3 regions of the Actinomadura sp. WAC 06369 genome follow, and region 1 is predicted to be linked to each of the others. Evidence: riboswitches for the same ligand, from Rfam matches in the RefSeq annotation. Region 1 holds a riboswitch; each other region holds the start of a gene.
What was found. Region 1 has a riboswitch for cobalamin ahead of DMH08_RS19750 (ribonucleoside-diphosphate reductase subunit alpha). Riboswitches for the same ligand answer to the same signal wherever they lie in the genome.
Positions count from the first base shown of each region.

Region 1 (2,257 bases):
GGTTCACGGTGACGTGCGCGGACGCGGCCGTGGCCAGGCCCACGAGTCCGGCGGCGCCCAGGACGGCGACGACCGCCGTGCGCCGGGCGTGCGGGATGAGGGACATGTCGGGACTCCGTTCGAGGAGAAGCGTCGGGACCGGATCGCCGGTCGGCGTCCGGTGCGTCCGGCGCCCGCCCCGTCCCGCCTCAGCGGGGGGCGAGCGCCCTCGAACGGACGGGCGGTCCCCGCCGGACGACCTGGTGCCGGAGCGCGCGGCCGACGGCCGGGACGACCGGCGGCGCGGCGGCGGGGACGCGCGGGGCGGGCGCGGGCGGCCGGGCGGTGAGCAGCGCGAGGAGCAGCCGGATCGGACGGTCGGCGGCCGCGGCGATCCGCCGGGCCAGCGTCCACGCGGCGCGTTCCCCGCGCCACAGCCAGCAGGCGGCCAGCAGCGCGGCCGCCGCGTGCGCGAGCGTCATGCCGCAGCCGCCGGAGAGGACGGGCCAGGCGGGGTCCGCCGCGGTCGGCACGGCGTGCCCGGTGTGTCCGGCGTGCCCGGCGGCGGCGCCCGCCGTCGCCGCGACGGTCGCCTTCGTGAACAGCGCGTGCAGTGCGAACTGGCCGCCGAGGAGCCCGCCCGTGATCGTCGGGAGCGACCGCTCGTGCCCGGCCAGCAGCAGCGTGACGGCGAGGACGGCGCCGAACCCGGTCACGACCGCCCAGCCGGGTACCGCTTCCCGCGCGGCGAGCGCGTGCCCGGCCGTCGCCAGCGTCACGCACACGGTCGCGAAGACGACCGCGCGGGCGGCGCGGAACAGCGGGTGCGGTGGGCGCGGGAGCATGACGGGACCCATCGTCTCACTCCTTCCGGCGATCGTGAACCCACCCCCGCCCTCACCGACACGCCCAACATCTTGGGGTTGCACATCAAGGTCAAACTAGATGTAGGGTTCGAGTCCCGTGCTGGTTCGCCCCCGCCGTCCGCGGCGGGGGCGTCGCAAGAGGGAACCCGGTGCGAATCCGGGACTGCCCCGCAGCGGTGAGCTGGAACGACCGCCGTCACGAAGCACTGGACCGCGCCGCGGTCCGGGAAGCGACGGCCAGTAGGTCGCGCCCTCCTCCGGGAGGCGCGGTGCCCGCGAGTCCGAAGACCTGCCAGCGCGCGTTTCGTCCGGGCCTCGCGGGCAGGCCGCCGGACGGGCCCGCGGCGTGCCGCCGTGCCCGTTCGCGTGCCCTCGTGAGGCCGTCTCACGAGGGGAGAGAGCACGTGACACAGCAACTCGCGCGCCCGGCGGCGGGCATCGCCGCCGAGGTCGAGCGGGCCTGCGCCGGGGTGCCGGGGGCCGACCCCGGGCGCGTCCTCGCGGCCGTCCGGTCGGCGGACGGGCTGGACGCCGCCGCCCTGCGGGACCTCGCGATCGGCGAGGCCGCCGCGCTCGTCGCGGCCGACCCCGGCTACGGGAAGGCCGCCGCGCGGCTGCTCGCCGCGAAGATCGCCGAGGAGGCCGCGGCCGGGGGAGCGCAGACCTTCTCCCGGTCCGTCTCCGCCGCGCACGCCGCCGGGCTGCTCGGCGACGAGCCCGCCGCGTTCGTCGCCGAGCACGCCGCCGAGCTGGACGCGCTCGTCGACGACGCGGCCGACGACCGGTTCGAGTACTTCGGCCTGCGCACCGTCTACGACCGGTACCTGCTGCGCCACCCGAGCACCCGGCTCGTCCTGGAGCGCCCGCAGCACTTCTTCCTCCGCGTCGCGTGCGGCCTCGCCGACACGGTCGCCGAGGCCGCCGAGCTGTACGGGCTGCTCAGCGCCCTGGCGTACCTGCCCAGCTCCCCGACGCTGTTCAACTCCGCCGCGCGCCGCCCCCAGCTCTCGTCCTGCTTCCTGCTCGACTCGCCCCGGGACGAGCTGGAGTCGATCTACGAGCGGTACGGGCAGGTCGCGGCGCTCAGCAAGTACGCGGGCGGCATCGGGATCTCGTGGACGCGGGTCCGGTCGCGGGGCTCGCTGATCCGGGGGACGAACGGCCACTCGAACGGGATCGTCCCGTGGCTGCGCACGCTCGACGCGTCGGTCGCCGCCGTCAACCAGGGCGGCCGCCGCAAGGGCGCGGCCTGCGTCTACCTGGAGCCGTGGCACGCGGACGTCGAGGAGTTCCTGGAGCTGCGCGACAACACCGGCGAGGACGCGCGCCGCACCCACAACCTGAACCTCGCGAACTGGGTCCCGGACGAGTTCATGCGCCGCGTCGAGGCCGACGGGGTGTGGTCGCTGTTC
Region 1 is NZ_QHJN01000069.1:1,996-4,252, forward strand. Features, by position in the region: gene DMH08_RS19740 (YcnI family copper-binding membrane protein) at 1-106, opposite strand, end outside; gene DMH08_RS19745 (MFS transporter) at 189-836, opposite strand; cobalamin riboswitch at 930-1,156, shown strand; gene DMH08_RS19750 (ribonucleoside-diphosphate reductase subunit alpha) at 1,250-2,257, shown strand, end outside.

Region 2 (2,257 bases), on a different contig from region 1:
GAACATCCCGAACCACGACACGTGGAACACCACGACCAGCACCGCCCCGACCGACGCGCCGGACGACACCCCGAGCAGCATCGGATCGGCGAGCGGGTTCCGGACGATCGCCTGCAGCGCCATGCCGCACACCGACAGGCCCGCGCCGACGACCCCGCACAGCAGGACGCGCGGGAGCCGCACGTCGAGCACGATCGTCTCGCGGGCGGGCGTCCAGTCCGCGGCCGGTGCGAGGTGCAGCCGGTGCAGCAGGATGCCCCACACCTGGTCGGGCGGGATGCCGACGGACCCGACGGCGATCGCGGCCGTCGCGGTCCCGAGCAGCAGCGCCCCGAGCAGGACCAGGACGAGCGGGTACGGGGCGCGCACGCGGGGGAGCGCGACCCGTCCTGCGGTCGCGGTCACGCGAAGCGGTCCGGGTGCAGCTGGCGGGCGAGCGCCTCCACCGCGCCCGCCGCCCGCACGCCGGTGACCGTCGACGACAGCGGCAGCACCGCGAACCGCTCGTCGCGGATCGCGGGCACGTCCCGCAGCGCCGGGTGCTCCAGCAGGAACTTCTTCTTGTCCTCGACGGGCCGGTCGCCGTAGTCGTAGATGAGGACGACCTCGGGCGCGCGTTCGGCGAACTGCTCGAACGAGACGTCCCCGTACGCGTCGTCGAGGTCGGCGAACAGGTTGGTGCCGCCCGCGAGCCGGATGATCTCGCTGCCGATCCCGGCGCCGCCCGAGGTGAACACGGTCCGGTCGCCGCTGTCGTACACGGCGACCGTCAGCGGGTCGGCGCCCGCGAGGGCGGCGGCGGTCCGCTCCAGGACGGCGCGCATGGACGCGATCCGCTCCTCGGCGCGCGCGGACACCCCGAAGATCTTCGCGACGGTGCGGACCTCCTCCTCGACCGTCGCCATCGTCACCGGGCCGCCGGGGCACTCCTCGATGTTGAGGTGCGTGTCGATGCCGGCCTCGCGGAGGGCCGCGCGGCTCCGCCCGTCCTGCTCGGCGAACGCGCTGGCCCAGCCGCCGTACACGAAGTCGGGTTCGGCGGCCAGCAGCACCTCGAACGACGGGTACTCGTCGGCCAGCACCTCGATCCCGCCGTAGGCCCGCTCGAACTCCGGCAGGACGGCGTCGTCCGGGAACGCGGTCCCGACCATCGACCGTTCGAGGCCGAGCGCGAGCATCACCTCGGTCGCGTGCTGGTTCAGCGACACCGCGCGGCGCGGGGGCCGCTCGTAGGTGGTCGTGACGCCGCAGTTCTCGACCGTCACCGGGAAGCCGGGCGGCGCGGCGCCGTCCCGTCCGTCCGCGGCGCGGCCGGACGCGCCGCAGCCCGACAGCAGGAGCACGAGTGCGAGGGCGGACCCGAGCGCCGAGCGCGCCCGCCGTCCGCCGCGGTCCCGGACCACCGGGATTCCAACGGCCATGCCAGCCTCTCCTCTCTGGGGAGATCCGCCCCAGTTACCGTGAGGAGGCGACCGCGTGAGTCTCCTGGCTCTCGGGTCGTCGCTCGCCCCGGCCTTCCCGCCCCGGGAGGGGCGGTGGCGTGTTCGGGGTCCGCTCGCCGATCACAGTGGCGGGACCGCGCCGGATTCGCACCGGACTTCCTCGTTCCGCCGTCGCCTACGCGGGCCATTGTGGCACAGCGGGCATCCCACGCCTCTGCGGCACACAAGATGAATGACGCGACCCGCGCGGCCCGTTCCGGGGGCCGGCCGATGAGTTCCGGGCCCCCGCCCGGTCGACCCCTTCGACCATCACGAAAGGAAGAACCGTGGCAAAGCTCCTGTACTCGGCGACGATGTCGCTCGACGGCTTCATCGCGGCACCGGGCGGGGACATGTCCTGGCTGACCGAGCACCTGGCCGCCCCCGACCCGGCGGCCGAGGGGCTCGTCGACCGGATCGGCGCCATCCTCGCCGGGAACGGCACCTACGGCGGCGGCGACCCGAACGAGGGCACCGACAAGGAGGGGGCGTTCGGCGGGCGGTACGACGGGCCGATGGTCGTCCTGACGCACCGGCCCCCGGCGGAGCCCGTCCCGGGGGTCGTCTTCGCCGGCGACCTGCGCACCGCCGTCGCCGAGGCCCGCGCCGCCGCCGGCGACCGCTACGTCAACGTCCTCGGCGCGAACGTCGCCCGGCAGTGCGTCGAGGCCGGAATCCTCGACGAGGTGCTCGTCTTCATCGCCCCCGTCCTCCTCGGGGACGGCGTGCGCCTGTTCGACAGCCCCGGTGGCACGCGCGTCCGGCTGGAACCCCTC
Region 2 is NZ_QHJN01000040.1:36,755-39,011, reverse strand. Features, by position in the region: gene DMH08_RS13760 (FecCD family ABC transporter permease) at 1-405, opposite strand, end outside; gene DMH08_RS13755 (ABC transporter substrate-binding protein) at 402-1,421, opposite strand; cobalamin riboswitch at 1,459-1,640, opposite strand; gene DMH08_RS13750 (dihydrofolate reductase family protein) at 1,769-2,257, shown strand, end outside.
Region 2: another riboswitch for cobalamin. It lies ahead of DMH08_RS13755 (ABC transporter substrate-binding protein); the one in region 1 lies ahead of DMH08_RS19750 (ribonucleoside-diphosphate reductase subunit alpha).

Region 3 (2,257 bases), on a different contig from region 1:
GTCGATTTCCCGAAGGCAGTTGCAAAGGTGAGAATCTCACGTAACGCTGGGATCCGTGACTGCTCGGGGACCGAAAGTGACGAGCGAGCCCGCCGCGCACCCCGGGACGTAGTTGCGGGAGGACCCGTGAAGACCTCGTCAGCCCACGTTACGGACGTCCGGACCGCCCACGCGGACGTGCCCGTGAAGGCCGAAACCCGTCTCGCGCCCGGACCGGCCCCGGGCGCGGCGCCGCGATCCGCGCCCCCGCCGGATCCCGCGCACGCCGCGCAGAGCATGGCGGACGCGATGGCCGACGAGCCCGGCGCCCCCGCCGGCACCCGTCCCGGCTGGGTGTGGGCGCTGCCCGGCGGCCCCGGCTGCGCCGGGCACGCGCGCCGCGTGCTGCGCGACGCGCTCGCCGCGCTCGGCGTCCCCCGCGACGTGATCGGCGACGCGCAGCTGATGGTCAGCGAGCTCGCCACCAACGCCCACCAGCACGCCGGCGACCACGGCCCGCACGAGCTGTGGCTGTACTTCGGCGACGACGGGACGGGCGGGGAGGGCGCGGGCGAGGTGCGCTGCGCGGTGTTCGACGCGCTCGCGGACGCCGCGCTGCCGGGCTACTCGTGGACGTCCGGCGACTGCGGCCGCGGTCTCGGGATCGTGCGCGAGCTGTCGGGCGGCCGGTGGGGGGCGCGCCGCACCCGGTCCCGGCTCGGGCCGTCGGTGCGGGGCAAGGCGGTGTGGTTCGCGATCCCGCAGGCGTCGCCGTCCTGAGCGGGGCCGTTCCCCGCGCGGCGCACCGGTGTGCGATCCTTGCGGGCGACGGACGCGGAGGAACCCGGTGCGAATCCGGGGCTGTCCCGCAACTGTGACCAGGGGAGTTCCCTCTCGACAGGGCCACGGCGCATGCCGGAAGGCCGAGGGGGAGCGGTGATCCGGGAGCCAGGAGACTCCGGCCGTCGGACAGTACCGCCATCGGGCGTGGACACCCGAGGAAGGACGAATCCGCGATGCCCCCTGCCGCGCCGGCCCCCGGCTACCCGTTCTCCGCCGTCGTCGGGATGGACGACCTCAAGCTCGCGCTCCTGATCAACGCCGTGTCGCCCGGTGTCGGCGGCGTCCTCGTGCGGGGGGAGAAGGGCACCGCCAAGTCGACGGTCGTCCGGGCGCTGGCCGCCCTGCTCCCGCCGGTGCGGACCGTCCCCGGGTGCCGCTTCTCCTGCGACCCGGACGCCCCCGACCCGGGCTGCCCGGACGGCCCCCACGGCGCGGGGGCCGGTGAGCGGGCCGCCCGGCTGGTGGAGCTGCCGGTGGGCGCGTCCGAGGACCGCCTCACCGGGTCCCTCGACATCGAGCGGGCGCTGACCGAGGGCGTCACGGCGTTCGAGCCGGGCCTGCTCGCCGCCGCGCACCGCGGCGTGCTGTACGTCGACGAGGTCAACCTGCTGCACGACCATCTGGTCGACCTGCTGCTGGACGCCGCCGCGATGGGCGAGTCGCACGTCGAGCGGGAGGGCGTGTCGGTGCGGCACGCCGCGCGCTTCCTGCTGGTCGGCACGATGAACCCCGAGGAGGGGGAGCTGCGGCCGCAACTGCTGGACCGGTTCGGCCTCACCGTCGAGGTGGCCGCCACCCGCGACCCGGCCGAACGGGCCGAGGTCGTCCGGCGGCGGCTCCGGTTCGAGGACGATCCGGCCGGGTTCGCGGCCGGGTGGGCGGCGGCCGAGGCCGCTCTCGCGGCCCGGATCGCGGCCGCGCGGGAGCGGCTGCCGCGGGTCGAGCTGACCGACGCGGCGCTCCGCCGGATCACCGCCGTCTGCGCGTCCTTCGAGGTCGACGGGCTGCGCGCCGACCTGGTGACCGCGCGGGCCGCGATCGCGCTCGCCGCCTGGCACGGCCGTCCGGCGGTCACCGCCGACGACGTGCGGACCGCCGCGCGGCTCGCGCTGCCGCACCGCCGCCGCCGCGACCCGTTCGACGCGCCCGGCCTGGACGCCGACAAGCTGGACGCGGTCCTCGACGAGCACGCCGATGCCGACCCTCCCGAGGTCCCCGAGGGGCCCGACCGCCCGGATGGTCCGGATGGCCGGGATGGCTCCGACGGTCCCGACGGACCGGACGACGACGGCCCCGGCGGTCCGGACGACGACGGGTCCGGTGGCGGGGTGCGGCCGGACGTGCGGGGAGACGACGCGAACGGCTCCGCGCCGCCTGAGCCGTCCGGTGGGGAGGGGAGCGGCGAGAGCGAACCCGCGCCGGCGGACGCCGCCTA
Region 3 is NZ_QHJN01000012.1:29,980-32,236, forward strand. Features, by position in the region: gene DMH08_RS05390 (ATP-binding protein) at 184-759, shown strand; cobalamin riboswitch at 817-938, shown strand; gene DMH08_RS05395 (putative cobaltochelatase) at 996-2,257, shown strand, end outside.
Region 3: another riboswitch for cobalamin. It lies ahead of DMH08_RS05395 (putative cobaltochelatase); the one in region 1 lies ahead of DMH08_RS19750 (ribonucleoside-diphosphate reductase subunit alpha).